DNA from 3 places in the Terrabacter carboxydivorans genome. Region 1 is predicted to be linked to each of the others. Evidence: riboswitches for the same ligand, from Rfam matches in the RefSeq annotation. Region 1 holds a riboswitch; each other region holds the start of a gene.

Region 1 (10,172 bases):
ACACGAGGTCGTCGTGGCGACCAGCGCCGAGCAGTACGACGAGCGCATCGCCAGCCACCTGCACTCGGTCGGGATCGACGTCGTGCGCGGCTCCCTCGACGACGTGCTCGGGCGGTTCGTGCAGGCGACCGCCGACCTGGCGGACACCGACCGGGTCGTGCGGCTGACGGGCGACAACCCGCTGGCCGACGCCGACCTCGTCGACGAGCTCATCGCCGCGGTCGACGCCTCGGGCCACACCTACGGCCGCGTCGACATCGACCAGGTGCCCGAGGGTCTCGGCGCCGAGGTGTTCACCGTCCGGGCCCTGCGCGACGCCGACGAGCAGGCCACGGCCCCCTACGACCGAGAGCACGTCACGCCGTGGCTGCGCCGGACGCTCGGCGAGCTCCTCTTCGTGCCCGCGGACTGCCCGGACGGCGTCGAGGCCTACCGCGCCACCGTCGACGTGCTGGGCGACTACGTCCGCGTCTCGAGCCTTTTCGACGGCGAGCCGGACCCGGTGGGCCGGCCCTGGCCCGCGCTGATGACGCGTCTCGTCGACCGGGTCGACCGGGCCGGGGCGAGGGTCACAGCCGTCCGCACCGACGCCGGGCGACTCTCGCGCGTCGTCCTGTCCGCCCGCAACTTCGACGTCGCGACGCGGGACGAGCGGCCCGCCGAGCGTGCCGAGAGGCTGCGCACGCTCATCGCCGAGGCCATCGAGCGCGGGGTGACCCACATCGAGGTCGGTCGCGGCGACGGTCGCAGCGAGGAGCTGCTCCAGGCGTGCGCCGAGCCTGCCCTCGTCAAGCGGTTCGGCATCATCTCGCGCGTGGCACCGCGCACCCTCGAGGAGGGCTCGTCCGTCGCCGACGAGCTCGCGGTCGAGGCCTCCGTCGAGCGCACCTTCGCGGGCCTCGGACGCCGCGGCGTCGACGTGCTCGTCTTCCCCGGCTCGGCCTCGGCGTCCCGCGGCTGGGAGCGCGCCCGCGCCTACCGCGAGGACGGACTGGTGCCGGCGCTCGGCCTCGTGGCCGAGGTGCCGGCCGACCTGGCCTGGGCGCTCGCCACGACCGACGTGGCCTACGTCGAGGTCCGCGGCCACCAGCCGCTCGACGACGATGCCGTCACGACCCTGACGGCCCTGCGGGACCGAGGATGCGCGCTCGCGCTCGAGGCGTCAGGAGAGACGCTGCCCTCCTGGGCCACCACCGACCTCGTCACGGCCGTGGAGCCGGACGTGCTGGACCGGGCCATCCGGGCCGCGGGCACGCCCTGACCCGGAGGGCCGCCGCTCCGCCCGATCGAGCGGCCGGTCAGGCCGGCTTGGCGTTGTAGAGCTCGAGGATCTCGTCCATCGACCCGTCGGCCTCGAGCCGGCCGCCCTTGAGGTAGAGCCCGCGGGTGCAGAAACGGCGCAGGTCGGGCTCGGAGTGCGACACGAGGAAGAGCGTGCGGCCCTCCGCGAGCAACGACTCCATGCGCTGGTAGCACTTCTCGCGGAAGTCCTTGTCGCCGACGGCGAGCACCTCGTCCACGAGCACGATGGGCTCGTCGAGCGTCGTGATCAGGGCGAAGCCGAGCCGCACCTGCATGCCGGAGGAGAAGTGGCGGAACGGCATGTCGATGCCAGCCCGGACCTGGGGGCCGGCGAAGTCGACGATCTCGTCGAAGCGCTCCGTGATCTCCTGCTTGCTCAGGCCGTGCAGGCCCGCCGTCAGCATGACGTTGTCACGGGCGGAGAGCTCGCCGAGGAAGCCTCCGGTCAGCTCGATGAGGGGCGCCACCCCGCCGTTGACCTTCACCGTGCCCTCGTCGGGCAGCAGGACGCCGGCGATCATCTTGAGCAGCGTGCTCTTCCCGCCGCCGTTGGAGCCGACGAGCCCGACGGCCTCCCCCGGACCGACGCGGAAGGATATGTCCTTGAGCCCCCAGAAGGTCTCCTTGGGCGCGGTGTTCTCACGGCGCAGGACCATCTCGCGCAGCGAGAGCTTGCGGCGACGTGACCGGTAGAACTCGATGCCGAGACCGTCGGCCGTGATGACGTCGCGGGTGCTCGACGCGCCCGGCTCCTGACCGGCGAAGGACCCCATCAGATCTCCTTCAGGACGGCACGCTCCATGCGTGCGAACGAGAAGGCACCCCACACGAGGAACCCGACCGACATGACCGCTCCCACCACGAGCGGGGCGAGCTTCAGCGGTTGCGGGAAGAACCCGGCCCGGTAGAACTCGAGGATGCCGCTCATGGGGTTGAACCACAGGGCGGTCTGCAGCCAGTGCGGCGCCTTGTCGAGCGTGTAGATGATCGGGGTGCCGTAGAAGAGCATCCGCAGCACGATCCGGACGACGCGGATGGTGTCGTCGGCGAGCACGGTCGCGGGGGCGAGGAGCAGCCCGATGCCCGTCTGGAAGATGAACTGCAGCACGAGAGCCACCGGGAACAGCACGAGGCGCCAGTTGAGCTTCGTCTCGCCCGTGATGACGTAGACGACCACGAAGGCGAAGAGCACGGGCAGGGAGAGCAGGAACTCGATGCCCTTCGAGATGACCACGCGGACCACCCAGAGCTCGCGGGGCAGGTTCGTGGACCGGACCAGCTTGGCCTCGGAGATGAGCGAGCGCGCCGTCTCGTTGATCGAGGCGTTGAACCACTGCCACGGCAGGAGGCCGACGAGCAGGAAGAGGAAGTACGGCTGGTGTCCCGCGTCCTTGCGCTGGAAGATCACCGCGAACACGACGAAGTAGATGAGGGCCATCGCCAGCGGGTCGATGATCGTCCACAGGTAGCCGAGCCAGCTCCGGGCGTAGCGCACGCGGAGGTCGCGTTGGACCAGGGTCTGCAGGATCGCCCTCTGCGCCCAGATCCGGGACATGCGCTCGAGCATCACGACTCGTCTCCTTCGGGGACCAACTGGTCCGGCCTGCTGGTGAGGAAACCCCAGCCCCAGCTCATGTGCATGGTCGCCAGGACGCCGGGCACGCGCAGCGCCACCGCCGGACCCTCGCGCCTGGCGATGGCTGCTCCCCCGATGCCGATGCCGGCCGCGTAGGCAGCCGGGACGGCCCAGAGCGGCCGCCACACGAGTCCGCCGACGAGCCCTGCCGCGACGGCGACCAGGGCCGTGGGCGGGGCGAGGTAGCGGGCGTTGATCGACCCCTTGTGACGGGCCGCGACGACGCGACGCCAGCGGCCGTAGTCGCGGTACTGCCGGCCGAGGGCGCGCAGGTCGGGTCGCGGGCGGTACTCCACGGTCAGCTCGGGGTCGAACCAGACGACACCACCGGCCTGACGGATGCGGTAGTTCAGCTCCCAGTCCTGGGCGCGGGTGAACCTCGGGTCGTAGCCGCCCGCCGCCTCGAGCCACTTCCGGCGGAAGACCCCGAGGTACACGGTGTCGGCGGGACCCGGCTCGCCACCGGTGTGGAAGCGTGCGCCACCCACGCCGAGGGGTGAGGTCATCGCCACGGCCACGGCCCGCTCGGTGTCCGTCACGCCCCGCGCGAGCATGACTCCACCGACGTTGGCCGCGCCGGTCTCCTCGAGGACGCCCACGGCGTGCTCGATGTAGCCGTCGCTGAGGAAGCCGTGGCCGTCGACACGCACGATGATGTCGTGCGCCGCCGCGGCGACGGCGAGGTTGAGCGCCTCGGGGGTGCGACCGGACGGGTTCTCGACGACGGTGATCCGCGGGTCGCGGTCGGCCAGGCGCCGGGCGACCCCGAGGGTGTCGTCGTGCCCGGGGCCGACGGCCAGCACGATCTGGATCTCACCGGGGTAGCGCTGGGCGACGACGGCGCCGACCGCCTCCTCCAGGTGCCGCTCCTCGTTGAGCAGCGGCATGATGACGCTGACCGGAGGTGTTGGGTGCACGCGCAGGCGTCCTTCTCGTCGGGGTGGGGAGACTGGGGCGGGCGTCGCGGTCCGCTCCGGGCCGCAACACGGCTGGAACAGACTACTGCCCCTCGGAACCGCCTCCCGACAGCCCGGCGGCCGTCAGCGCAGCAGCTGCCGCGCCATGACGAGGCGCTGGACCTGGTTGGTGCCCTCGTAGATCTGGGTGATCTTGGCGTCGCGCATCATCCGCTCGAGCGGGAAGTCGCTCGTGTAGCCGGCACCGCCGAGGAGCTGCACGGCGTCGGTCGTGACCTTCATCGCGACGTCCGAGGCGTAGCACTTGGCGGCCGCACCGAAGAAGGTGAGGTCCTTGTCGCCGCGCTCGGACTTGGCAGCCGCGACGTAGACCATCTGGCGCGCGGCCTCGAGCTCCATCGCCATGTCGGCGAGCATGAACTGGATGCCTTGGAAGTCGGCGATGCGCTTGCCGAACTGCTTGCGCTCCTTGATGTAGGCGAGCGACTGGTCGAGCGCGCCCTGCGCGATCCCGACGGCCTGGGCGCCGATGGTGACGCGCGTGTGGTCGAGCGTGCGCAGCGCGATCTTCAGGCCGTCGCCGACCTGGCCGACGACGCGGTCGGCGGGGAGGCGGACGTTGTCGAAGTGCAGCTCACGCGTCGGGCTGCCCTTGATGCCGAGCTTGCGCTCCTTCTCACCGAAGGTGAAGCCCTCGTCGGACTTCTCGACGACGAAGGCCGTGACGTTGCCGCCGCGCGGTCCGTCGGGGTCGGTGACGGCGAGCACGGTGTAGTACTCCGAGACGCCGGCGTTGGTGATCCACGACTTCTGGCCGGAGAGCACCCAGCCGTCGCCGTCCTGGCGGGCGCGGCACCGCATCGACGCGGTGTCGGAGCCCGCCTCGCGCTCGGACAGGCCGTAGGAGAAGGTCGTCTCGCCCTTCGCGAGCGGCGGCAGGTAGCGGGCCTTGACCTCGTCGCTGCCGTCGAGGATCACCGGCAGCGAGCCCAGCTTGTTGACGGCCGGGATGAGCGAGGCGGACGCGTCGACGCGGGCCACCTCCTCGATGACGATGCACGTCGCGAGGGCGTCGGCTCCCACGCCGTCGTACTCCTCCGGCACGTGGGGCGCGAAGAAGTCGGAGGCGACGAGCGCGTCGTGGGCCTCCTGCGGGTAGCGGGCCTCGGCGTCGACGGCCGCGGCGAAGGGGGCGATCTTGTCCTCCGCGACTGCGCGGACGGCCTCCCTCAGGGCCTCGTGGTCCTCGCTGGTCCGGAACAGGTCGAAGTCGGCATTCGTGCTCACGGCGCGATCCTACTCACGAGTTCGGATTAGTAGGACGTCCTAGTGATCGACGCCACGACGAGCACGTCCACGCCCCCGCCATACCGCTCGCCGCGGCCTGTCGAGTGAGACGTGGCGTCCACGATGAGGACAGCCGCTCCCGGAGGACGGACACGCATACGTACACTCCCCGGTAGGTCATGAGCGCCAGCGACAAGCCCCGGCTCGCTGGCCGGCAACCCTCCAACCGCGGTGGGGTGCCCCGGGTGAAGACCTGGCCCGTCGACGCCACCAGGCGCTCGGGCAAGCGCGGAGAGACTCTCTCCCGCACCGACCCGTCGGTGCACCAGGTCCGCCACCGGACGGACCCCCGGTCATCGACACGACCCAGGAAGAGCAGACCGATGACCGAGCCCAGCTGGTCCTTCGAGACCAAGCAGATCCACGCCGGACAGAGCGCCGACGGCACCACCGGAGCACGCGCGCTGCCGATCTACCAGACGACGAGCTACGTCTTCGACAACACCGACCATGCCGCAAACCTGTTCGGGCTCAAGGAGTTCGGCAACATCTACACGCGGATCATGAACCCGACGACCGACGTCGTCGAGCAGCGCATCGCCGCGCTCGAGGGTGGCGTCGGCGCGCTCCTCGTCGCCTCGGGCCAGTCGGCGACGACCCTCGCGCTGCTCAACATCGCCGAGGCCGGCGACCACATCGTCGCGTCCCCGAGCCTCTACGGCGGCACCGTCAACCTGCTGAAGTTCACCTTCCCCAAGCTCGGCATCGAGGTGAGCTTCGTCGAGGACCCGACCTCGGTCGAGTCCTGGCGCGCGGCGGTCCGGCCGAACACCAAGGCCTTCTTCGGCGAGACCATCGCCAACCCCAAGGCGGAGGTCCTCGACATCGAGGCGGTCGCCGCGCTCGCGCACGAGCACGGGGTGCCGCTCGTCGTCGACAACACCATCGCCACGCCCTACGTCATCCGTCCCATCGAGTGGGGCGCCGACGTCGTCGTGCACTCGGCGACGAAGTACCTCGGCGGCCACGGCACGTCGATCGCCGGCGTCATCGTCGACGCGGGGCGCTTCGACTACGCCGCCGACCCGGAGAAGTTCCCCAACTACAACACGCCCGAGGAGAGCTACCACGGCCTCGTCTTCGCGCGTGACCTCGGCGTCGGCAGCCCCCTCGGGGCCAACCTGGCCTACATCCTCAAGGCGCGCGTGCAGCTGCTGCGCGACCTGGGCCCGTCGGCCTCGCCGTTCAACGCCTTCCTCATCGCGCAGGGACTCGAGACGCTGTCGCTGCGCATCGAGCGCCACCTCGACAACGCCGCCAGGGTCGCCGCGTTCCTCTCGGACCATGCGCAGGTCGAGCGGGTCGTCTGGGCCTCCCTGCCCGAGAGCCCGTCGCACGCGCTCGCCCAGAAGTACGCCCCCCGGGGCGCCGGCGCGGTGCTGTCCTTCGAGATCGCCGGCGGGCTCGAGGCGGGCAAGAAGTTCGTCGAGGCCCTGACGCTGCACAGCCACGTCGCCAACATCGGCGACGTACGCTCGCTCGTCATCCACCCTGCCTCGACGACGCACTCGCAGGGACCCGAGGAGGACCGCGTCGCGGCCGGGGTGACGCCCGGTCTCGTGCGCCTCTCGGTCGGCATCGAGCACATCGACGACATCCTCGCCGACCTCGAGCAGGGGTTCACCGCAGCCAAGGGGTGAGCCGGGCGCCGTCGGCGAAACCCGGATGAGACGGATCGGCATGGCTGGCACCATGACAGCCATGCCGATCCGCTACCCCGCCCCTCTCCGCCCCGGTGACCGGATCGGCGTGACCTCGCCGAGCTCCGGTGTGGGCGACGCCCTCTGGGGGCGGTTCACGTATGCCGTGTCGTGCCTGCGCGACCGCGGCTTCGAGGTCGTCGTGGGCGAGCTCAACCACGCGCCCTCCCACGTCAGCGGGCCGCGTGAGGCGCGGGCGGAGGAGCTGATGGGGATGCTGCTCGACCCGACGGTCCGGGCCGTCGTGCCGCCCTGGGGTGGCGAGACCGGCATCGACCTGCTCGACCTGCTCGACCTCGACGCCGTCGCAGCGTCCGAGCCCACGTGGTGCGTCGGCTTCTCGGACACCTCGACCTGGCTGACGCCGCTCACCCTGAGCACCGGCATCGCGACGATCCACGGGCAGAACCTCATGGACACCCCGTACGCCGTGCCCGACGGCATCCTCCACTGGGTCGACGTGGCCTCGACCCCGGCGGGTGGCGAGCTGGCGCAACACTCCCCCGGCCGCTTCCGCTCGGGCGGGTGGGACGACTACGCCGCCGACCCGACGGTCTCGCGGATGACCCTCGACGGTCGCGGCACGTGGACCCGCATCGACCCGGGCCAGGAGGGTGAGCCGGTGACGCTGACCGGGCGCGTCGTCGGGGGCTGCGTCGAGACGGTCGGGCTCCTCGCCGGCGGGCGCTTCGGTGACACGAACGCCTTTGCGGCACAGCATGCCCCGGAGGGCCTCGTCATCGTGCTCGACGTCTGCGAGTGGGCGTCGTACGACATCTGCCGCACGCTGCACGCGATGCGCCTGCACGGCTTCTTCGACGCGGCTACGGGCGTGCTCGTCTCCCGGACTGCCGCGCCGGGGCGCGACGGGTTCACGCAGCACGACGCGGTGCGCGACGCGCTCGGGATGCTCGGCGTGCCGATCCTCGCGGACGTCGAGTGCGGGCACGTCGCGCCCTACCTGGCGCTCGTGCAGGGCGCGTCGACGACCGTCGTGCACGACCCGGAAGCCGGCACGCACACGGTCACGCAGCGTCTGGCCTGAGGCGGGTCGGCGGCGACGGGTACGCTCGCCGGGTCATGGAGAAGCAGCTGGTCGGGTCCGAGCACGAGGTCGTCGATGCCGGGGTGACGGGCGAGGCACCCGCCCCGACGGACGGGCCGCCGCACGACGACGGGGCCGCCCGCCGCGTGCTGCACGACGTCTTCGGTTTCAGCTCGTTCCGCGGCTCGCAGCAGGCCATCGTCGACCGCGTCGTGGCGGGTCACGACACCGTCGTCCTCATGCCGACCGGTGGCGGCAAGTCGCTCTGCTACCAGCTGCCCGCACTCGTGCGGCCCGGCGTCGGCGTCGTCGTCTCGCCGCTCATCGCCCTGATGCACGACCAGGTCGAGGCGCTGCGGCTCCTCGGCGCGCGGGCGGCCTTCTGGAACTCCACCTCGTCAGCCGAGGAGTCAGAAGCCGTTCGTCGCGACGTGCGGCACGGCCGACTCGACCTGCTCTACGTCGCTCCCGAGCGCCTGCTCATGCCGTCGTTCCAGAGCCTGCTCGACGACGCGGCCGCGGGCGCCGGCCTCGCGCTCTTCGCCATCGACGAGGCGCACTGCGTGTCGCAGTGGGGACACGACTTCCGGCCGGAGTACCTCCGCATCGCCGAGGTCACCGCCCGGTTCCCCCACGTGCCTCGCATCGCACTGACCGCCACCGCCGACGCGTTGACCCGTCGCGAGATCCACCAGCGGCTGCGCCTCGACGGCGCCGCCGAGTTCGTCTCCAGCTTCGACCGCCCCAACATCCGCTACGTCGTCGAGGAGAAGACCGACGCCCGCGCCCAGCTGCTGCGCTTCCTCGAGCAGGGCAACGACGGCGCCGGCTTCCGCGGGTCCGCCGGCATCGTCTACTGCGTGTCGCGCAAGCGCACCGACGAGATCTCGACCTTCCTGCGGCAAAAGGGCTACGACGCGATCGCCTACCACGCCGGGCTGCCCAGCGAGGTGAGGGCCGCCGCGCAGCAACGGTTCCGACGCGACGAGGGCGTGATCGTCGTGGCGACCATCGCCTTCGGCATGGGCATCGACAAGCCCGACGTGCGCTTCGTCGCGCACGTCGACCTCCCGAAGAGCCTCGAGGGCTACTACCAGGAGACCGGGCGGGCCGGCCGCGACGGCGAGCCCGCGGTGGCGTGGATGGCCAACGGCCTGGCCGATGCGGTGCAGCAGCGCTCGTTCATCATGAGGTCCGACGGCAGCCCCGAGCACCGTCGCGTCGACTCGGCGAAGCTCGACGCGATGCTCGGCTACGCCGAGGCCTCCTCGTGCCGCCGGCGTCTGCTCCTGGCCTACTTCGACGAGGAGTCCGGCGACTGCGGCAACTGCGACACCTGTCTCGAGCCGCCCGAGCTGTGGGACGCCACCGTGCCCGCCCAGAAGGTGCTCTCGGCCGTGGTCCGCACGGGTCAGCGCTTCGGCTCGGGGCACGTCGTCGACGTCCTGCTCGGCAAGCGCACCGACAAGATCGTCAGCTGGGAGCACGACAGGCTGCCGACCTTCGGGGTGGGCAGCGACCTCGCCGAACCCGAGTGGCGCTCGGTCATCCGACAGCTCGTCGCCCGCTCGGTGCTCTCACCCGACCCGGACCGGATGGGCGCCCTCACGATCACGGAGGCGGCCCGACCGATCCTCGACGGCGTGGAGACCGTGGAGCTGCGGCGACTCTCGACAGCCCCGGCACGCAGCCGCTCGCGGTCGGGCTCGCGCTCGGCCTCCACCGCAAAGGCCGGCGGCGGGGCCAGCCCTGCCGACCGCGCGCTCTTCGAGCTGCTGCGCAGCGAGCGGCGCTCGATCGCCGACGCCGAAGGCGTCCCGGCCTACGTCGTGCTGCCCGACCGCACGCTCTGGGAGCTGGTGAAGGCCAAACCGGGCAGCACGGACGACCTACTCATGGTCAACGGCATCGGGCCGGTCAAGGCAGAGAAGTACGGCGCTGCGTTCCTGGGTCTGCTGGCCGAGCACGCGGGCTGATGGCCGGGGGCGTCGCCCTCAGCCGACGACCTCGTCGACGAAGCACCAGCGCCACGCCTCGCCCGGCTCGATCGAGCGCATGACGGGGTGCTGCGTCTCGTGGAAGTGAGCGGTGGCGTGCTTCATCTCCGAGGAGTCGCAGCAGCCCACGTGCCCACACTCGAGGCACAGGCGCAGGTGCACCCAGCTCGTGCCGTCGCGCAGGCACTCCTCGCACCCGTCGGGGGTCCGGGGGGCGGCGCACGAGTC
Region 2 (10,172 bases), on a different contig from region 1:
CGACTACGTCATCACCGTCTCGGACAACACCCTCGCGGCGCCGCGCATCGCCGCGCCCTACCCCGTCGTGGCCGTCGCGATGGAGGGCACGCCGTGGACCATCGACCCGGTCACCCGCGACGTGCGTGTCGGCCGAGCCGTCAGCAGCTACCGCGTCACCTACGCCGACCTCGCCCCCACCCCCCCGCAGCTGCGCGAGGCCGGGGCGCCCGAATCCCCCGACATCACCGAAGACGACCTCAGCATCCCGGACCGCTCGCGCGACCTCGTGCAGCGCTGGTCGGACGAGGTCACCCGCGGGCAGGGCAACGCGCTCGACAAGGCCATCTCGATCCAGGACCACCTGCGCGACACGAGCCGCTACACCTACTCGCTCGACCTCGGCGAGCCGAAGCGCGACGCGCAGGGACGCATCCTCGAGCCCATCCAGAACTTCTACGAGACCCGACGCGGCTACTGCGTGCAGTTCGCGACGGCGATGATCATGATGGCGCGGGCGCAGGGCATCCCCGCCCGCATGGCCATCGGCTTCCTGCCGGGACAGCTCTCCGGTGAGCACTACGTCGTCCGCGCCAGCGACGCCCACGCCTGGCCCGAGCTCTACTTCCAGGGCTACGGCTGGCTCCGCTTCGAGCCGACGCCGGGAGCCCGCGCCGGCACCCCTCCGCCGTATGCCGTGCTCGGCTCCGACTCGGGACCGACCGGAGGCGGCCGCGGCGTGACCGAGTCGGCCTCACGAGGCCCCTCGAGGGCCGCGACGACGACGACCGCCGCCCCCACCGCGGTCGCGACGCCGGTGCAGAAGGGCGTGCTCGACCGGCTCGGAGCGTTCCTGACCCTGCGCAACCTCGTCCTGCTCGTCGCCGTCCTCGTCGGGCTGCTCGCCGCCTTCGCGATGCCGATCACGGCCTGGCTCGTGCGACTGCGGCGACGTCGAGCCGCCGTCACCCAGCAGGACCTCATCGAGGCCGAGTGGGACGAGCTCACCTGCCACCTCGGCGACCTCGGCATCGAGGCACCGGAGGGTGTGACCCTGCGGCAGCTGCGCGAGCGCTACGTGAGCGACGGCCACCTCGACGAGGACAACGCGACCGCCATGCGGCGGGTCACCTCGACCCTGGAGAAGTCGCGCTACGACCGACCCGAGCGCACGACACCCGAGGAGGCGTCGCAGCTGCACGAGGACATCCGCTCGATCCGCCGCCAGGTGGGGCGCACCCGCGCCTGGCAGGCCCGAGCCCGTTCCTTCTTCTGGCCCGCGACCGGCGTCTCCTTCTGGCGCTCGCTCCCCCAGCGCCTGACGTCCCGCCGTCGCTGAGCGGCCGCCCGGTCAGGGCTCGACGCCACGCGGCATACGGCATACGGCATACGGCATACGGCATACGGCATACGGCATACGGCATACGGCATACGGCATACGGCATACGGCATACGGCATACGGCATACGGCACCCTCGGGCGTCTCGGGGCGCGCGCGACGCGAAGGAGCCCACGACCCGACGGTCGTGGGCTCCTTCGATGGTCCGGGACGCTGCGGCTCGACCTCAGTCGAGGTAGTCGCGCAGGACCTGGCTGCGGCTCGGGTGGCGCAGCTTGCTCATCGTCTTGGACTCGATCTGACGAATGCGCTCACGCGTCACGCCGTAGACCTTGCCGATCTCGTCGAGCGTCTTCGGCTGGCCGTCGGTCAGGCCGAAGCGCATCGACACGACGCCCGCCTCGCGCTCGGAGAGCGTGTCGAGGACCGAGTGCAGCTGCTCCTGCAGGAGCGTGAAGCTCACGGCGTCGGCCGGGACGACGGCCTCGGAGTCCTCGATGAGGTCACCGAACTCGCTGTCACCGTCCTCACCGAGCGGCGTGTGCAGGGAGATGGGCTCGCGGCCGTACTTCTGGACCTCAACGACCTTCTCGGGCGTCATGTCGAGCTCCTTGGCGAGCTCCTCCGGGGTGGGCTCGCGGCCCAGGTCCTGGAGCATCTGGCGCTGCACGCGGGCCAGCTTGTTGATGACCTCGACCATGTGGACCGGGATGCGGATCGTGCGCGCCTGGTCGGCCATGGCGCGGGTGATGGCCTGGCGGATCCACCACGTCGCGTAGGTCGAGAACTTGTAGCCCTTGGTGTAGTCGAACTTCTCGACCGCACGGATGAGGCCGAGGTTGCCCTCCTGGATGAGGTCGAGGAAGAGCATGCCGCGACCGGTGTAGCGCTTGGCCAGCGACACGACGAGTCGCAGGTTGGCCTCGAGGAGGTGGTTCTTGGCCTTCTTGCCGTCCTGGGCGATCCACCACAGCTCGCGCTTGAGCTTCATGTCGATCTTGTCGCCGGAGTTGAGCTTCTCCTCGGCGAACAGGCCGGCCTCGATGCGCTTGGCGAGCTCGACCTCCTGCTCGGCGTTCAGGAGGGCGACCTTGCCGATCTGCTTGAGGTAGTCCTTGACGGGGTCGGCGGTGGCGCCGGCGGTCACGACCTGCTGAGCCGGGGCGTCGTCCTCGTCGTCGTCGCGGATGACGAAGCCGGACTCCTCGGTCTCCTCCGTCTTGGCGGCGGCAGCCGGGGTCGCGCCGTCCTCGGCGTCCTCGTCGCTGTCGTCGCCGGCCTCGACCGGCTCGACGACGACGTCCTCGAGCTCGCCCACCGGGGCGTCGTCGGGACCCTCGTCATCGGCCTCGTCGCCGGCGACGTCGACGCCGTCCGCGGAGGTGGCCTTCTTGGCCGCGGTCTTCTTCACCGCCGCCTTCTTCGCGGCGACCGGCTTGGCAGCAGCCTTGGCAACCCCGGCGTTGGTGGCGGCCTTCCTGGCCGTTCCCGTCGCGGTCGTGGCAGCCTCGTCGGCGGCCGGAGCCGCCGCGCGGGCGGCCATCTTGGTCGTCGTCTTCTTGGCGGCGGTCTTGGTGGTCGCGGTCGTCGTCCGCGTCGCGGACTTCGTCGCCGCGGCAGTGCTGGTGCGTGCGGTGGCCACAGTGCCTCCCTTGGTCCCTGTTCGGGTCTTCTTCGTCGTGGTGACGTGCGGCGCGTCGACAACGATCTCGATGTCGTGGGCCTCGAGGGTCGTGAGGACCGGCTTCATCTGCTTCAGGTCGAGACCGGCGTCGACCTGAGCACGCGCGATCTCAGTTCCCGTGATGGTGCCGTTGGTGCTGCCCTTGACCAGGAGCTGCATGATCGCCTCGTGCTGGAACACCTTCGGCAGGGTCTTCGGAGCTCCAGCGGTTGTTGCCTTGGGCACGGATGCAGTCGCCTTTCGTCGCAGGTCTCGTTGTGTCGACCCGATTCCGGGCATGCATCATCACAACGAACGAGAATGGGGGTTGGTGCCGGGAAGGCTTGGCCGGTTGGAGTCGGTCCCTGTTTCGATCTCTCGGTGCGCCTTGTGCGATCCCGTACTACGACATTATAAAACGGCGGATGCCATCTGGGCGAACGCGCGTCGAACCCGCGCACGGCGCGCTCGTCCTGACGAGGGCCGGAAGACCCCGTCCCACCCCCGCGAGAGGGACTTTCAGTCGCCCTTGACCGCCAGCACCGGGCAGCTCGCGTCGAGCAGGATGCGCTGGGCGTTGGAGCCGAGGATCAGCTTGCCGACCGGGCTGCGCCGGCGCAGGCCGATGACGATGAAGTCGGCCTTCTCCTCCTCGGCGACGGAGATGAGGTCCTCGGCGGGGTCGTTGCCCCGGACGAGCTGGCGCACCTCGTGCTCGAGCCCCTTCTCCTCGAGAACGGCCTGCACGCGGGCGAGCTCGGTCTCGAACTGTCTGGCCTCGTCCGCGTCAAAGTCCTTGCCCCCTCGGTGGGAGCTGATGACGACGAGCTTCGCACCACGCAGGACGCACTCCTCGGCGGCTCGCTTGAGCGCCGCGCGACCTTCCTTGGTGGCGACATAACCAACGACGATGGCCACTTTCCCGGACCTCCTTGGGACGGAAACAACCAGTGCTCGCACCGTACCCGATATCGAGGCGCCCGGCGCGTCCCGCGCCGGGAGTGCCGAACGTGCTTCGTCACACCCCCGGACGGTCCTGCCGGCCGGCCCGCGAAGGGCTCGGTCGCAGCATCCGGGTCGACGAACCGCCCCGCCCCGCAGCAGGGCTCAGCCGCGGCCACGCTCCAGGGCGTCGCGGATGATCCGACCCACCTGGTCCTCCTCGATGAGGAACCCGTCGTGGCCGAAGTCGGACACGATGTGGGCGCGGCGCGACACCGGGAGCGCGGCGTGCAGGTCGTCCGACAGACGCGGCGGGTAGAGCCGGTCGGTGTCGACGGAGACGACGGTGCAGTCGGCACGGACCCGGCTGAGCGCCTGCTGCACCCCGCCGCGGTCGCGACCGACGTCGTGGGAGTTCATCGCCTCGGTCAGCACGACGTAGGAGTTCGCGTCGAAGCGGCGGGCCAGCTTGCCTGCGTGGTGGTCGAGGTAGGACTCGACGGCGAAGCGCCCCCGGTCCCCCGCTCGGAGCGGGTCCTCGCCCAGCTGCGCAGCGCGACCGAAGCGCTCGTCGAGCTCGCTCTCGGTCCGGTAGGTGATGTGGGCGATGCGGCGCGCGAGGCCGAGGCCGGCGTCCGGACGGCGGTCACCGGCGTAGTAGTCGCCGCCGGCGAAGTCGGGGTCCTGCCGGATGGCGAGCAGCTGCGGCTGGCACCAGGCGATCTGGTCTGCCGTGGCGCTCGGCGTCGAGGCGAGCACGATGCAGCGGTCGACGTCGTCAGGATGGGTGACCGCCCACTCGATGGCACGCATGCCGCCCATGGACCCGCCGACCACGGCGGCCACTCTGGCGATCCCCAGCCGGTCGAGCAGCAGACGCTCGGCCGCTACCTGGTCGCGGACGGTGACGTAGGGAAAGCGGCTCCCCCACGGCTGGCCGTCGGGGGCCGGGCTCGACGGGCCGGTGCTCCCCTGGCAGCCGCCGAGGACGTTGGAGGCGATGACGAACCACTCGTCGGGGTCGACCGGACCGCCGGACGCCACGAGGGAGTTCCACCACCCCGGCGACGCGTGGCCGGGGCCGGCCTCGCCCACGACGTGGCTGTCACCGGTCAGGGCGTGCTCGACGAGGACGACGTTGTCGCCGGCCTCGTTGAGCCGGCCCCACGTCTCGTAGGCGATCCGGACGTCGGGCAGCACGCCGCCCCGCTCGAGCTCGACGTCACCGATGTGGACGAACTGGCGTCCGCCCACCGGGTCGCCCTCACGCCAGGCGCCGTCCGACACCCGTCGCGGCGGGTCGGCCGGACCGTCGACGTGGGCCTCTGCGCCGGCCCGTCCGGACGGTGCACCTGACGGGTCGACGCCGGACGGCGTCCGGGTGGCCGGGCCGAACCCGTCGCGGGCTGGTGAGCCATCGGCCGCGTGGCGCGCGGGCGACACACGCGTGCTCTGCTTCCGGTGGGTGACGGTCATCGGGGTACTCCTCGGTCCTCGCGCTTGCACGCACCCGGGACGGGTGTGGCCTGGTCCTCACCCGGGGCACCCCACCGCGAAGGAGGGTTGCCGACCAGCGAGCCGGGGCTTGTCGCTGGTACTCGTGACCTGCCACAACCATACGCGAGGAGCCGACCGGAGGAGATCGACCGGTCCACGACATGGACGCCCGAGGTTGCTCGTCGGGGCTCTCGACTCCTCCCACCTGGCGGACACGTGGGTCGACCCGCCCGCTCCGTACGGCGTCCGTGATGGCCCGGGTTCCAAACAGCCTCCGACGGCCTCCGGTGGCCCTGTCGGCGCTCAGGCGCAGCGCGACGGTCGGACACCGTGGTCGAGGGACCGGCGCACGAGGCGGCTCAGCCGGTGCTCCGGCTCGAGCTCGAGCGCCTGGTCGACGGCGACTCCGGCGCGGGCCCCGTCCCCGCACCACCACGCGACCGACGCCACGACGGAGAGCACCGGCGCCGCGTGGGCCGCCGGCGTGAGCCGGCAGACCTGCTCCAGACGCCCGAGCACCACGCGCGGGACCGCTGCCGCCTCCCAGTCGTCCCAGCCCTCGCCCGTCTCCTGTTCGTGCCCGTCGTCGATGCCCTCCCAGTCGTCGGGAGCGATGCCCGACCCGGCGAGCCGCGCGAGCTCGCTGAGTTCGGCGGTGTCGCGCGGGTCGTCGCCGTCGAGCGCCTCCAGCGCGTCCGGGCCGAGGTCGAGCAGGGCGTGCAGAGCCCGCAGCGCCTCGCGGTCCGACGCCGACAGGCGGGAGGCGATGTCGTCCCCGACCTCCGTGTCCCTGCCCGATCCGTCGGCACCCGGACGTCCGGCGCCGTCGGACCCGGAGGCGAGCCGCAGGTGGGGACCGAGGAGCACGTCGAGCATGACGACGAGCTCCTCGGGGAACGTGTCGAGCGGCACCGTGCCCGGGCACAACCAGCCGATGAGGGCGTCGCGGAACTCGACGTCGCGCAGGGGGCCGACGAGCGAGGGCAGCCAGTGCTCCATGCCGTAGCCCTCGACGTCACCACCCAGCACGCCGCCCCAGGCGACGAGCGCATCGTTGACGAGGAACTGGCGCGGGCTCGGATCCCCGCCGTCGAGCAGGCCGAGCTCCGACCCGGCCACCTTCGACCGGCGAGAGCCTCGTCGACGTCCGGACGAGGCAGGCTCGTCGCAGATGGCCCCTCCCGCCGCCCGGTAGCGGCGCTGCCAGTCCTCGATGGCGGTCACGGCCAGGTCGTGACGCGGCTCCGTCGGCTCCAGTGGCTCGACGAGACGGGCGAGCTCGTCGCGGTCCGGGAGCACCGCGTGGCCGAGAGCCACGTAGCTTGCGACCGCAGGGACCTCGGCCTGCTCCGGGAGCAGCCAGCCCTCGTCGGGGCAGCAGTCGCAGCCGACGGACCGCCAACGCCCGCCGCGCAGGACGAGACGCTCCCTGACGACGACCCGCTCTGCCTCGACGCCGTCGGCGAGGGCCTCGAGCAGGGGCAGGGACTCGTCGGGGATGTCCTCGAACCCGACGATGGCCACGGACGAGGGCGAGCCCTGCAGCAGGGTCGGCAGGGTCTGTGCGGCTGCCTCGAAGGCGAGTGACGGGTCGATGACGTCGAGGCGGGCCACGAGACCGAGCCGTTTGCCGTGGAAGCAGACCACGACGACACTGCGCTCGGGCTGGAAGCCCAGGTGGAAGGGGATGATGGTCAGCAGCTCGGCCGGCCCGGACAGTGAGATCTTCGGCATGTGCCGAGCCTCGCCGCCCGCGCCGGTTCTCGGTCGGCCCATCGATCCGCCTGTGGACGAAGGCCGTTCGCCGCAGAGAGGTGTGGACCGACGCCGTCGCCGTGCGGGTCGAGCCGTCGTCGCGCGACCGGGCTCAGCGCTCCAGGCGCTTGCGCACCGACTCGAGCACGTAGTCCGTGGCGGCCTGCCTGGCGCCCTCGGGCAACCTGCTGCGCTCCCCCGTTCCGGGCCCCGCAGACTTCCTCGCAGCCGGGTCGGGGCTGGTGCGACCGCCCGTGGCCCCTGCGGTCGGGCGCGGCCGCGAACCGCCTGAGCTCACGCGCGCGACGCCACCGAGGAGGCGTCGCGGTGCCGCAGCACCGGTCTCGTCGCGGTCGCGGCGCAGCCCGTCGGCGCCGGCCGGATCCGCGCCGCCCCGGCCTTGCGCAGCCCCTCCCGGCGCTGCCGGCGCGGTCCCGGGTGACGGCTGGAACGCCCCCGACCGGCGCAGGCCCTGGCCTGCCTCCCACGCGAGGAACCGGTCGGTCTCCTCGAAGAACGCCGTGACCGCCCACGAGATGACGACCGCGTCGTCGGCGGCCCCCACGACGGGGAGGAACGCCTCCGGCACGAGGTCGACCGGGGAGGCGACGTAGGCCACCGCCCCCGCGACGAGCCCGAGCCGCTTGAGCGACGTCCCGGCATACGTCCGTTCGAGGGTGCAGCGAACGAGGCGCGGCACCGCCTGCACCCGTTCGGGCAGACTGGGCGCCCCGGGCCGCGTGGAGGCTCGCACGACCGAGGCGACCGTGGCGGCCAGCTTGATGCGGGATGCGGTCTTCATGCCCGGCCCAACGAGCAGGAGGGCGAGGCGATTCCCCGTTGCCGGCAGCGATACGGGACGGTGACCTGATGGTTGCTCATCGCGCAGGCCAAGACAGCAGCGCCGACCTCAGCGGCCGAACGTCTCGACGGGCGGGAACTCCTTGGCGGCCTGCTTGCCGATGCGGTTCAGCATGTAGACGTCGACCCCTGCACCGATGAGGCCACCGACGAGGGGCACGGCCCGCCCGAGCCGGGCGAACGTGCCCTGACCGATGCGGCCGAGCAGCCGGAAGCCGACGGCCTTGTTGAGGACCATCAGCGCCGGAGCGGGCAGCCGGTCGAAGGCGACCGACGACAGCTTGCCGCCGGCGGCCTGCAGCCCGGCCTTCTTGAGCAGGTCGTCGCTGTCCGCGCCGGCGAGCGTCAGCAGTACCGCGGAGCGGATCTCGGGCTGGTCGATGTCGTAGCCGCGCACCTTGGCGGTGGCAGCCGTCATGCGCGTGGCGAGGAGGTAGAACTCGAGCACGTTGGCGGGCAGCGACACCGGCATCGTGAAGAAGCCGCCCAGACCCGTGGCGAAGCCGCCGACGGCACCGAGCTGACGGTGGTCGCGCACGATGACGCGCAGGGCCTGGTCGGCGTCGCCGCGCGCGTGCTTGAGGGCGTTGGCGGCGACCTCGTGGGCGGAGTCGAAGGGGCCCTTGCCGTCGATGCCGACGTCGAGGAGGCGCTCGACGAGCCGCGTCGCGGCTCCGGAGAGCCCTCCCTCTGCGGGCAGCGCCGCGCGCTCGAGCGCCCCGGCGTCCTTCGATCGCCGCAGCTTCGCGGCGGTCGCGTTGGATGCCTCGACCGTCTCGTTCCTGCCCCAGCCCATGATGCCCACCAGTTGCCACCCTCTTAGTCCGACGTCTTCATCTGCGGTCCCGCCGCCGACGACACCGTATGCCGCGGCAATCGGCCGTGGCACGTTCGTACCCAGTCGACCGCAGGGCGGCACGGCGACGCCGCGCAGCAGGACCGGGACCGCGCGGGACGACGTCGGTCGCCTCTCGTAGGGTCGCCCCATGGGCAAGACGACGAGCGGGCAGCCACCGATCCTCGGCGTGCCGCTGGAGGACCTGCGACGCGACCGCACGTCGGTGAAGTGGGGCGTGCACGGTCCGGACGTCATCCCGATGTGGATCGCCGAGATGGACTGCGCGCCGTGCCCGGCCGTCGTCGATGCCGTGAGCGCGGCCATGGTCCGGGGCGACACGGGCTACGCCCTGACCGAGGAGTATGCCGCCGAGCTCGCAGCCTTCGCCGAGGCCGAGTGGTCGTGGGACTTCGACCCTCGCACCACCACCCGGGTGGCCGACGTCCTGTCCGGGGTGACCCACCTGCTCGGCCTCTTCACCGAGGTGGGTGGCCCGGTGGTCGTCAGCCCGCCGGTCTACAACGCCTTCTACGAGGTCATCGAGGCCTGCGGTCGCCGGGTCGTCGAGGCACCCCTCGGACCCGACCACCGCCTCGACGTCGACGGCCTCGCCGAGGTCTTCGCCCGCGAGACCGCGGGGGGCGCCCCGACGGCATACCTGCTGTCCAACCCGCACAACCCGACGGGCACGGTGCACACGCCCGCCGAGCTCGAGGCGCTCGCCCGCGTGGCCGACGCGCACGGGGTGCGTGTCCTGTCCGACGAGATCCACGGGCCGCTCGTGCTCCCGACGAGCACCTTCACGCCCTACCTGACGGTGCCCGGCACCGAGCGCGGCGTCACGGTGACCTCGGCCTCCAAGGCGTGGAACCTCGCCGGCCTCAAGGCCGCGGTCATCGTGCCGGGCGAGGACGCGGTGGACGACGTGCGCCGGCTCCACCCCTACGTCACGTTCGGTGCGAGCCACCTGGGCGTCATCGCCCAGACGGCGGCCTACCGCGACGGACGCGCGTGGCTCCGCCGACTCGTCGGCGAGCTGGACGCCAACCGGCGCCTGCTCGCCGACCTCGTCGCCGAGCAGCTGCCCGGGGCCCGTCTCGTCGTGCCCGAGGCGACCTACCTCGCGTGGCTCGACCTCAGCGGCCTGGGCCTCGGCGACGACCCAGCGGGCGAGGTGCTGCGCCGCGCCCGGGTGGCGCTCTCCCCCGGACCCATCTTCGGCTCGGGCGGTCACGGGCACGCGCGGGTCAACTACGCCACCTCACCGGAGATCCTCCGCGAGGCGGTCGACCGGATCG
Region 3 (10,172 bases), on a different contig from region 1:
CGGCCACGAGGACCACATCGGCGCGGTGCCCTACCTGCTGAAGCTCAAGGGCGACATCCCCATCATCGGCTCGACGCTGACCCTGGCCCTCGTCGAGGCCAAGCTCAAGGAGCACCGCATCCGGCCGTACTCCATGGCGGTCAAGGAGGGCCAGCGCGAGAAGCTCGGCGTCTTCGACCTCGAGTTCGTGGCGGTCAACCACTCGATCCCCGACGCGCTCGCCGTCTTCGTGCGCACCGAGGCCGGCACTCTGCTGCACACCGGCGACTTCAAGATGGACCAGCTCCCGCTCGACGGGCGCCTGACCGACCTGCGCGCGTTCGCACGGCTCGGCGAGGAGGGGGTCGACCTCTTCCTCACCGACTCGACCAACGCCGACGTCCCGGGCTTCACCACGCCCGAGCTGGAGATCGCGCCGGCCATCGACAAGGTGTTCCGCCACGCCGAGCGCCGGATCATCGTGGCCTGCTTCAGCAGCCACGTGCACCGCGTCCAGCAGGTGCTCGACGCAGCCGAGAAGGCCGGCCGCAAGGTGGCCATGGTGGGCCGCTCCATGGTGCGCAACATGGGCATCGCCGCCGAGCTGGGCTACCTCAGGGTGCCCGACGGCATCCTCGTCGACATCAAGAAGATCGACAGCCTGCGCGACGACGAGCTCGTCCTCATCTGCACCGGCTCCCAGGGCGAGCCGATGGCGGCCCTGTCGCGCATGGCCAACCGGGAGCACCGGATCGACGTCGGTCCCGGCGACACCGTCCTGCTCGCGAGCAGCCTCATCCCCGGCAACGAGAACGCCGTCTACCGCATCATCAACGGCCTCATGCGGCTCGGCGCCAACGTCGTGCACAAGGGCAACGCCAAGGTGCACGTCTCCGGCCACGCCAGCGCGGGCGAGCTGCTCTACTGCTACAACATCGTGCGTCCCGGCAACGTCCTCCCGGTCCACGGCGAGTGGCGCCACATGTACGCCAACGCCCAGCTCGCGATGCAGTCCGGCGTGCCGGAGGAGAACGTCGTGCTGGCCGAGGACGGCGTCGTCGTCGACCTCGTCGACGGGGTGGCCCGGGTGACGGGTGTCGTCGACTGTGGCTACGTCTACGTCGACGGCAGCAGCGTGGGTGGGGCCGACGAGGCGCTGCTCAAGGACCGGCGCATCCTGCGCGACGAGGGCTTCATCACCTGTGTCGTCGTGCTCGACGCCGCCACCGGCAAGATCGCGAGCGGCCCGGAGATCACGGCCCGCGGCTTCGTCGAGGACGCCGAGATCTTCCAGCAGGTCATCCCCAAGGTCGAGCGGGCCATCGAGGAGGCCGTCGCCAAGGGCGTGCGCGACGACCAGCAGCTCCAGCAGGTCATCCGGCGCGCGGTCGGCTCGTGGGTCGGTGGCAAGATCCGCCGCCGCCCGATGATCATCCCGGTCGTGCTGCAGGCCTGAGGTGACGGTGCACGAGGTCGACGGGGGGACCGGCCGGGTCGGGGACGACAGCCCCTCGACCGACCATCCGGGGGACGGGCACGCCGTGCCGGCACCTGCGTCGCCGCCTCGGTCCACACCTCCGTCGGCACCACCGGCACCCCCGTCGGCGCGGCGCCGCCCGCCGGCCCGGCGGTGGGTCGACGTCGTCGTCGGCGTCGTCCTCGTCGGGCTCGGCGCGGTCGGTGCGCTCCGCTGGTACGACTCCACGGCATACCCCGTCGTCGTGCTCCAGACGGCAGGTCCCTTCGTCGTCGTCGGCCTCGGGCTGCTCGCCGTGGCGACCCTGCTGCTGCGGCGCTGGTGGATGCTGCTCCCGGTCGTCGCCGTGCTGGTGGCTGCGGCGACGGTCGCCGCACCGTCCTTCGAGGCGACGTCCTCGCCCAAGGCCGACCGCGACCTGACGGTCATGTCGGCCAACACGTGGATCGGCTCGGCCAACGCCGAGCAGCTGATGGATGCCGTGCGCTACCACTCGGTCGACGTGCTGGTGCTCACCGAGGCGACGCCCGCGATGATGCGCCGCCTGGACGCCGAGGGAGCCGCCGACTACTTCAACCAGCGCCAGGGCGTCGCGCGTGCCGACACCTACACCGGCACGATGGTGCTGTCGCGCTACCCGCTGTCGGTCCGCAGCCTCGGCACGGACCCGGCGGTCGAGGGCACCCGGAGCGTCCAGCCGGAGGTCGACGTCACGGCGCCCAACGGCACAATCCGCCTCAAGGTCGCCCACCCCACCGCGCCGCTCCCGGGCGACACCGCCGAGTGGCGCGCGGGCCTGCGGGACCTCCAGTCGTGGAAGGAGCGGCTCGACGGCGACGAGCTGCTCGTCATGGCGGGCGACTTCAACGCCGGCTTCGGCCATCCGGGCTTCCGCGACCTCGCCGACGGCCTCGACGACGCCCAGCGCACCGACGGTCAGGGGTGGGTGCGCACGTGGCCGTTCGCCGGCCACCGGCTGCCAGCATTCGCGGCGCTGGACCACCTGCTGAGCCGGGGCCTGACGGTCGTCGAGGCCGGACAGGTGGCGTTCAACCGGGCCGACCACGCAGCCGTGTGGGCGAGCTACCACCTGCCGCCGCGCTGAGCCTGAGCCTGAGCCCCGCCCGAGGCCGGCCCGGGGGAAGGGTCACCAGGGCCGGTCGACCTCGACGTCGCGGGGGTCGGTGCCCTCGACCGCCCAGCCGCTGCCGGTGAGCGTCCACGTCGCCGTCGTGCCCTCCTCGACGAGCGAGGCGACCGCGGCCACGAGGCGCTCGACGCCCTCGCGGGTGCTCCCGAGACCGATGCTCGCGCGGACCGCGGTCGCCGAGCGCTCGCCCCACGGGTCGTCGAGCAGCTCGTCGACGAGCAGGTGGGCGCAGAACCTGCCGTCGCGGACGCCGATGCCGTGCTCGACCGACAGGACCTGCGAGACGAGCGAGGAGTCCCAGCCCTCGATGGTGAAGGCGACGACGCCGACGCGGTCGCTGTCGTCGCCGAAGATCGAGAGGACCTCGACGCCGGGCACCTCGTCGAGCCCCGCGCGCAGCCGCTCGAGGAGGCGGCTCTCGTGCTCCTCGATGGAGTCGCGGTGCCTCGAGATCGTGGCGCACGCCGCAGCGAGGGCGATGGCGCCGATGACGTTGGGGCTGCCGCCCTCGTGACGGGCGGGCCCGGTGGCCCACGTCGTGCCGTCCTCGGTCACCGCCCGGGTGGCCCCGCCACCGAGCAGGTACGGCGTGCCGGCGTCGAGCCAGTCGGAGCGCCCGGCCAGGACACCGGCGCCGTAGGGCGCATACGTCTTGTGCCCCGAGAACGCGACGTAGTCGGCGTCCCAGCCGGCGAGGTCGATGGTGCGGTGGGCCGAGAGCTGGGCGGCGTCGACGGCGATCCGGGCGCCGTGCTCGTGCGCGAGGGCGGCGAAGCGCTCGACGGGCCACACCTCACCGGTGACGTTGGAGGCGGCAGCGATGACGACGAGGCGGTGGCGCGACGGGTGGTCGGCCAGCGCCTCCTCGAGCAGGGCGTGGGCGTCCTCGACCGTCTGCGGCACCGGGAGGCGCACCGTGCGGAAACGGCCCCATGGGAGCAGCGTCGAGTGGTGCTCGATGTCGAAGACGAAGACCGTCGTGCGGCTCGGCAGGGCCTTGCTCAGCAGCGACCACGAGTCGGTGGTCGTCCGGGTGAAGACGACCGTGTCGTCCCGTCGCGCGCCGACGAAGGCCGCGACCTCCTCGCGGGCCTGCTCGTACCAGGCGCTCGTCAGGCGCGAGGCGTAGCCGGCGCCGCGGTGCACGGAGGAGTAGGTCTCGAGGGCCCGGTCGACCGCTGCCTTGACCGTCTCGAGCGCCGGCGTCGACGCCGCGTGGTCGAGGTTGGCGTATGCCGTGTCGCCGTGGAGCGTCGGCACGCGCAGTTGCGCGCCGACGACGGTGGGCAGCGTGCGCGCCTCGGGCACGGCGTGCAGGGCGCGGGTGCGCACGGCGGGGGCGGACGAGCCGCCACAGGGCGTGGTGGCCGTCTGGGAGGCGGGGCGCGTCGAGAGGTGCGCCGAGGGACGGGTCGAAGGGTGCGTCGAAGGAAGGGCCGACATGCCAGTGCTCCTGGGTCAAGGGACCCACCCGGTGCGGGTCCGCGCTTGCCGACCTCGATCGCGCGAGCGGATCGAGGGTGGCCTGGTCGTCACCCGGAGCACCCCACCGCGGAGGAGGGTTGCTGGCCAGCGAGCCGGGGCTTGTCACTGGCACTCATGACCTGCGAAGGACCATAGGGGAGCCGGCTCGGGCGTGTCCAGACGCCAAGACCGCAGTGTCGTCATCTGAGACGAGGCGACGTCGCGGTGCGCGGGGAGCGCGCAGGTGCAGAGCGCGCCAGGGCCGCCCCTCCTCACCCGCCGCGGCGGCTGCGCCGGAGCTGGCGCACCTCCGCAAAGACGGACAGCCCCGGCTTGTCGTTCATCGTGCGCCACGCGGCGAGCCCGGCGGCGCCCATCCCGAGCCCTGCGATCAGGTAGGCGGCCGTCGCTCCGGTGTAGGTGAGCTCGAACGGGCCGACGTGCAGCGTGCGGGGGAGGGAGAGCGCCGCCTCGAACCCCGCCGCCAGCAGGGGCGCGACCGCGAGGACGAGCACGAGCACGACGCCGTCGAGCGACTGCACGAGGGCGAAGGTGCGGCCCCTGACCTCGTCCTCGACGGTGAGGCCGAGCAGGGTGTAGCCGATGACCCAGGCCACGCCGATGACCGCGCCGAGCAGTGTCGCGAGTGGGAGCGCGACGACGAGCGCGGGCACCGCCGCGAGGACGAGCAGCAGCGCTCCGGCGCTGCCGAGGGCCGCGCCGAAGATGCGCGGCCGGGAGAGTCCTGCCAGAGCCCGGGGGCCGCCGACGATGCCGATCGCCATCCCGGTGAAGACCGCGACGAAGAGCATCCCGTAGCCGGGTGCCCCTGCCCCCATGTCCGCGACGAACCGCGTGGCGAGCCCGATGACGAGCCCACCGGCGGCGAAGGCACCGAGCATGCCGGCGATGAGCCCCCGCACGAACGGCCGGTCCCGGACGACGCGCAGGCCGTCGGTCACGGTCCTCAGCACGGACTGTCCCGCGAGGGCCTCGCGCGCCGGCCGTGGTGGGAAGCGCAGCCGCCAGACGATCCACGCACTGACGAGGAACGTCGCGCCGTTGACGTACATCGCCAGGTAGATCCCCTCCGGGTCGAGCCCGGGGAGCACCGACCGCAACGGGTCGCCGACGAGCGACAGCCCCGAGAAGGCCAGGGCCGCGACGGGGGCCGTCCCGTAGCTGCCCACGAGCCCGAGCTGGTTGGCCAGCTCGAGCCGGTCCGGCGGGACGAGGTTGGGCAGGGTGGCGTCCTTGGCCGGGTTCCAGAAGAGGGACGTGCACTCGATGAGCACGATGGCGACGTACATCCACCAGAGCGTCCCCACGACGGGGATGGACACGAAGAGCGCGAAGCGCAGCAGGTCCCCGACGATCATCGTGCGGCGCCGGTCCAGCCGGTCGGCGACGACCCCGGCGAGGGGTCCGAGGAGCACGGCCGGCGCGATGCGGAGGATGAAGACGCCCGAGACGGCGAGGTACCGGCCCACCCCGCCGGCGGCCAGCTCGGCGGCCAGGGCGGTCGTCGCGAGCAGGGCGAGCCAGTCGCCGAAGCTGGAGACGGCGCCGGCGGCGAAGAGGTGGCGGAAGGGCCGGATCCGGAGCAGCTGCCGCAGTGCGGGGGCACCGGGTGTCAGGCCCGCTCCCGCGTCGGGTCCCTCGGTCGGGGATGGCCCCGTGCTCACCTCTCCAGACTAGGCCGGGCGGCATTGCGGCCGAGGTGGGTTCACCGGACCGCGGCCCGCGGCCGGCCATTCTCTGCCCCGTGGTGCGCGTGTGACGCGTGAGTTCACCGGTGCGTTGACGTACGGTGCGAGCATGGCGTCACGTCCGTCCAGCACCCAGCGCACGAGCACCTCTGCGGCGACCCGCGCCAAGGGGTCCTCGACGAGCGCCACGTCGCGCCCTCCGGCAGCCCGGTCCACCCGGCCGGCGCAGCGCAAGCCCGCCACCCGCAAGCCGGCGGCCAAGGGCGGGTCACGGACGCCGTCCAGGGCTCGCGGCGGGGGGCTGCCCTTCCCGCTGGGTGCCGTGCGCAACACGTGGATGGGTGTCTCGCACATGGCCGGGGGAGCGGTGCGCCGCGTCGGCCACAGCGCCGCCGACCTCGAGCCCGAGCACAAGCGCGACGGCATCGGCTTCTCCCTCCTCGCGCTCGCGGTCGTCGTCGCCGCCCGCGAGTGGTGGGGGGTCTCGGGCACCTTCGGCCAGGTCGTGCACGCGGTCTTCGCCGGCACCTTCGGTCGCGTCGCGTATGCCGTCCCGCTCGTCCTGCTCGCCCTCGGCCTGCGCATGCTCCGCGCGCCCCAGGACGACGCCGCCACCAACCGCATCGTCGTCGGCACCATCGCGCTCACCTTCGCCGCGTGCGGCCTGTCGCACCTCGCCGACGGCATCCCCAACCCACCCGACGGCGCCGACGGCATGCGTGCCGCCGGCGGCATCCTCGGCTTCCTCGCCTCGAGCCCGCTCGCCGCTGCGGTCTCGACCTACGGCGCGCTCGTGATCCTCATCCTGCTCGGGCTCTTCGGCCTGCTCGTCATCACCGCCACTCCGGTCAACATGATCCCGACCCGAATGCGCCAGCTGAGGGCCCTCGTCATCGACCGCGGCCACGACGACCACGACCACGAGGCCGATGAGCCGGACGACGCCCCGGCCGCCGCCGTCAGGCGCGCCCGCCGCAAGCCAGTCGACCTCGCCGACCGCGACGGTGACGAGGCGTTCCGCCAGGCCGCGCAGCGGGCGATGGAGGACGAGGCCGGCTCGCGCCCGCGTCCGGGGGAGAAGCGTCCGACGCCCCCCGGCCTCGTCGTGCCGCGTCCCGGCGGCGAGAAGGCCGAGAAGGTCATCGACGCCACCGACCCGAAGACCCTGGGGGCACCCGACACGAGCAAGGTCGGGCCCAAGGCCGAGCTCATCCCGCCGCCCATGTCCGAGCTCCCCGCACGGGTCGAGCAGCTGAGCCTCGGCGGCGACATCACCTACCGCCTGCCCGACCCCGCGATGCTGACGCCCGGCCCGGCGCACAAGACGCGCAGCGAGGCCAACGACCGCGTGGTCGAGTCGCTGACCGGCGTCTTCGACCAGTTCGACATCGACGCCGCCGTCACCGGGTTCACCCGCGGTCCGACGGTCACGCGCTACGAGGTCGAGCTCGGCTCGGGCACCAAGGTCGAGCGCGTCACCGCGCTGTCGAAGAACATCGCGTATGCCGTGGCCTCGGCCGACGTGCGCATCCTCAGCCCCATCCCGGGCAAGTCCGCGATCGGCATCGAGATCCCCAACCTCGACCGTGAGAACGTCTCGCTCGGGGACGTGCTGCGCAGCCACACCGCCCGTGCCAACGAGCACCCGATGGTCATGGGCGTCGGCAAGGACGTCGAGGGCGCCTACGTCATCGCCAACCTCGCGAAGATGCCCCACCTGCTCGTCGCCGGCGCCACCGGCTCGGGCAAGTCCAGCTTCGTCAACTCGATGATCACCTCGATCCTCATGCGCTCGACGCCCGAGGAGGTGCGCCTCATCCTCGTGGACCCGAAGCGTGTCGAGCTCACGGCATACGAAGGCATCCCGCACCTCATCACGCCGATCATCACCAACCCCAAGAAGGCCGCCGAGGCGCTCGCGTGGGTCGTCAAGGAGATGGACCAGCGCTACGACGACCTCGCGGCGTTCGGCTTCAAGCACGTCGACGACTTCAACAAGGCGGTCCGCGCGGGCAAGGTCAAGCCGCTGCCCGGCTCCGAGCGCCAGATCACGACCTACCCCTACCTGCTCGTCGTCGTCGACGAGCTCGCCGACCTCATGATGGTCGCCCCGCGCGACGTCGAGGAGTCGGTCGTGCGCATCACGCAGCTCGCGCGCGCCGCCGGCATCCACCTGGTGCTCGCGACGCAGCGGCCCTCGGTCGACGTCGTCACCGGCCTCATCAAGGCCAACGTGCCCTCGCGCATGGCGTTCGCGACGAGCTCGCTCGCCGACTCGCGCGTCGTGCTCGACCAGCCAGGCGCCGAGAAGCTCATCGGGCAGGGTGACGCGCTCTTCCTGCCCATGGGTGCGAGCAAGCCGATGCGTGTGCAGGGCGCGTGGGTCAACGAGTCCGAGATCCACGAGGTCGTCAAGTTCGTCACGACCCAGCTCAAGCCCAACTACGTCGAGAACGTCACCGTCGCGGCCCCCAAGAAGCAGATCGACGACGACATCGGCGACGACCTCGACGTGCTGCTCCAGGCGACCGAGCTCGTCGTCACGACCCAGTTCGGCTCGACGTCGATGCTCCAGCGCAAGCTGCGTGTCGGCTTCGCCAAGGCCGGCCGGCTCATGGACCTGCTCGAGTCGCGCGGTGTCGTCGGCCCGAGCGAGGGGTCCAAGGCGCGCGACGTGCTCGTGCGGCCCGACGACCTCGAGCAGACGCTCGCGCTGCTGCGCGGCGAGGACGTGCCCCACCCCAACGAGCCCGTCGACGACGACGACCTCGCGGACCTCATCGAGCCCGCCGAGCCGTATGCCGCCCCGCCGGTCGACGTCGAGCCGCCAGAGGTCTCGGCCCACTACGCGGACGACCCCGACGAGCCCGAGGAGGTCGCTCCGCAGCGGACCGCCGCGATCGTCGCGCAGCGGGGGGAGCAGCGCCGCGGCGACGAGGAGACGACTGCCGTGCCGACCGCCCGGTGGACGCCGGGCGACATGACGCGCACGGTCGAGGAGGACGACGAGGAGTCCGAGGACGCCTGGAACCTCACCGACCGTGGTTCGCGCGGCTACCGCGAGCGCGACTGACCCGTCGAAGGGCCACGACTGGCCCCTACGAACCGTCGAAGGGCCACGACTGGCCCTTCTCTGCGGGTCGAGGGGCCGTGGCTGGCTCGCGTCAGGGGTTGAAGCGGTAGCCCAGGCCGGGCTCGGTGACGAGGTGACGGGGGTTGGCCGGGTCGGGCTCGAGCTTGCGGCGCAGCTGGTTGGCGTAGACGCGCAGGTAGTTCGACTCCCGGCCGTAGGACGGTCCCCAGACCGCGCGCAGCAGGTCCTGCTGCTGCACGAGGTGTCCCGGCTCGCGGCACAGGGCCTCGAGCAGGCGCCACTCGGTCGGGGTGAGCCGGACGTCCTCGCCCGCCACGGTGGCGCGCCGTTCGGCGAAGTCGAGGACGAAGTGCCCGGTGACGACGGGTTCGAGCTGGCGCCCGAGGTCGCTCCCGCGTCGCACGGCCGCCCGCACCCGAGCGAGCAGCTCCTCGACGCCGAAGGGCTTGGTGACGTAGTCGTCGGCCCCGAGGTCGAGCGCCTCGATCTTGTCGTCGGACTCGTGCCGCGCGGACAGGACGATGACGGGCACGACGGACGTGGCGCGGATGCGCCGGAGCACCTCGGTGCCGTCGATGTCGGGCAGGCCGAGGTCGAGGATGACGAGGTCCGGCGCGTCCTCGGTCACCGACTGCACGGCCGTGCGCCCGTCCGCCGCGGTGACGACCTCGTTGCCGTGGGCGCGCAGCGCGATGGCCAGCGTGCGTTGGAGTCGGGGGTCGTCGTCGACGACGAGCACTCGGGTCACGCGTCCTCCTCCTGGGCAGTCCGGTCGGTCGAGGTGATCTCGTCACCCACGTGGGGGTCGTCATCACCTCGACCGGCCGGCACCGGCGGGGTGAGCGGGAGCTCGATGACCATGGTGAGGCCACCGCCGGGGGTGTCCTCGGGCACGAGCGAGCCTCCCATGACGGTCATCAGCCCCCGTGCGACGGCCAGGCCGAGGCCGAGGCCGTCGCCCTGCGGAGCGTCGCCGGCGCGCTGGAAGGCGGCGAAGATCCGCTCCTTGTCCGGGTCGGCCACGCCTGGGCCACGGTCGATGACGCGCACCTGCACCGTGGACCCGATGCGCCCGGCGGTGATCCGCACGTCGGCGTCGCCGCTGTGGCGCAGGGAGTTCTCGACGACGTTGGCGAGCACGCGGTCGAGCAGCCCGAGGTCGGCGCGGACGAGCGGCAGGTCGGGCTCGAGGGCGACCTCGACCCGGTCGGGGGCGGAGGTGGTGCGCACCGTCGACACGACGGCGTCGAGCAGGTCGATCGAGTGGTGGTGGGCCCGGACCGCCCCGGTCTCCAGCCG

Evidence for each region. A riboswitch is a leader RNA that binds a small molecule or an ion and turns the genes downstream of it on or off. The one in region 1 is predicted to bind S-adenosylmethionine.
Region 2: linked by a shared signal. The riboswitch ahead of metX (homoserine O-acetyltransferase MetX) and the one ahead of ABD297_RS13795 (bifunctional o-acetylhomoserine/o-acetylserine sulfhydrylase) in region 1 are both predicted to bind S-adenosylmethionine.
Region 3: linked by a shared signal. The riboswitch ahead of ABD297_RS05520 (aminotransferase class V-fold PLP-dependent enzyme) and the one ahead of ABD297_RS13795 (bifunctional o-acetylhomoserine/o-acetylserine sulfhydrylase) in region 1 are both predicted to bind S-adenosylmethionine.

What each region holds. Positions count from the first base shown of each region.
Region 1 is NZ_BAAARE010000011.1:155,724-165,895, forward strand. Features, by position in the region: gene ABD297_RS13770 (cytidylyltransferase domain-containing protein) at 1-1,261, shown strand, start outside; gene ABD297_RS13775 (ABC transporter ATP-binding protein) at 1,299-2,075, opposite strand; gene ABD297_RS13780 (ABC transporter permease) at 2,075-2,869, opposite strand; gene ABD297_RS13785 (glycosyltransferase family 2 protein) at 2,869-3,825, opposite strand; gene ABD297_RS13790 (acyl-CoA dehydrogenase family protein) at 3,979-5,142, opposite strand; SAM riboswitch class IV at 5,318-5,437, shown strand; gene ABD297_RS13795 (bifunctional o-acetylhomoserine/o-acetylserine sulfhydrylase) at 5,526-6,842, shown strand; gene ABD297_RS13800 (LD-carboxypeptidase) at 6,895-7,947, shown strand; gene recQ (DNA helicase RecQ) at 7,983-9,923, shown strand; gene ABD297_RS13810 (Na+/H+ antiporter) at 9,942-10,172, opposite strand, start outside.
Region 2 is NZ_BAAARE010000006.1:157,943-168,114, reverse strand. Features, by position in the region: gene ABD297_RS08340 (transglutaminase TgpA family protein) at 1-1,318, shown strand, start outside; gene ABD297_RS08335 (RNA polymerase sigma factor) at 1,545-3,182, opposite strand; gene ABD297_RS08330 (universal stress protein) at 3,501-3,899, opposite strand; gene metX (homoserine O-acetyltransferase MetX) at 4,089-5,399, opposite strand; SAM riboswitch class IV at 5,415-5,529, opposite strand; gene ABD297_RS08320 (DUF4192 domain-containing protein) at 5,724-7,154, opposite strand; gene ABD297_RS08315 (YkvA family protein) at 7,288-7,977, opposite strand; gene ABD297_RS08310 (EcsC family protein) at 8,086-8,832, opposite strand; gene ABD297_RS08305 (MalY/PatB family protein) at 9,023-10,172, shown strand, end outside.
Region 3 is NZ_BAAARE010000004.1:65,179-75,350, reverse strand. Features, by position in the region: gene ABD297_RS05530 (ribonuclease J) at 1-1,435, shown strand, start outside; gene ABD297_RS05525 (endonuclease/exonuclease/phosphatase family protein) at 1,521-2,561, shown strand; gene ABD297_RS05520 (aminotransferase class V-fold PLP-dependent enzyme) at 2,604-4,049, opposite strand; SAM riboswitch class IV at 4,086-4,211, opposite strand; gene ABD297_RS05515 (MFS transporter) at 4,343-5,755, opposite strand; gene ABD297_RS05510 (FtsK/SpoIIIE family DNA translocase) at 5,889-8,852, shown strand; gene ABD297_RS05505 (response regulator) at 8,944-9,621, opposite strand; gene ABD297_RS05500 (DUF4118 domain-containing protein) at 9,618-10,172, opposite strand, start outside.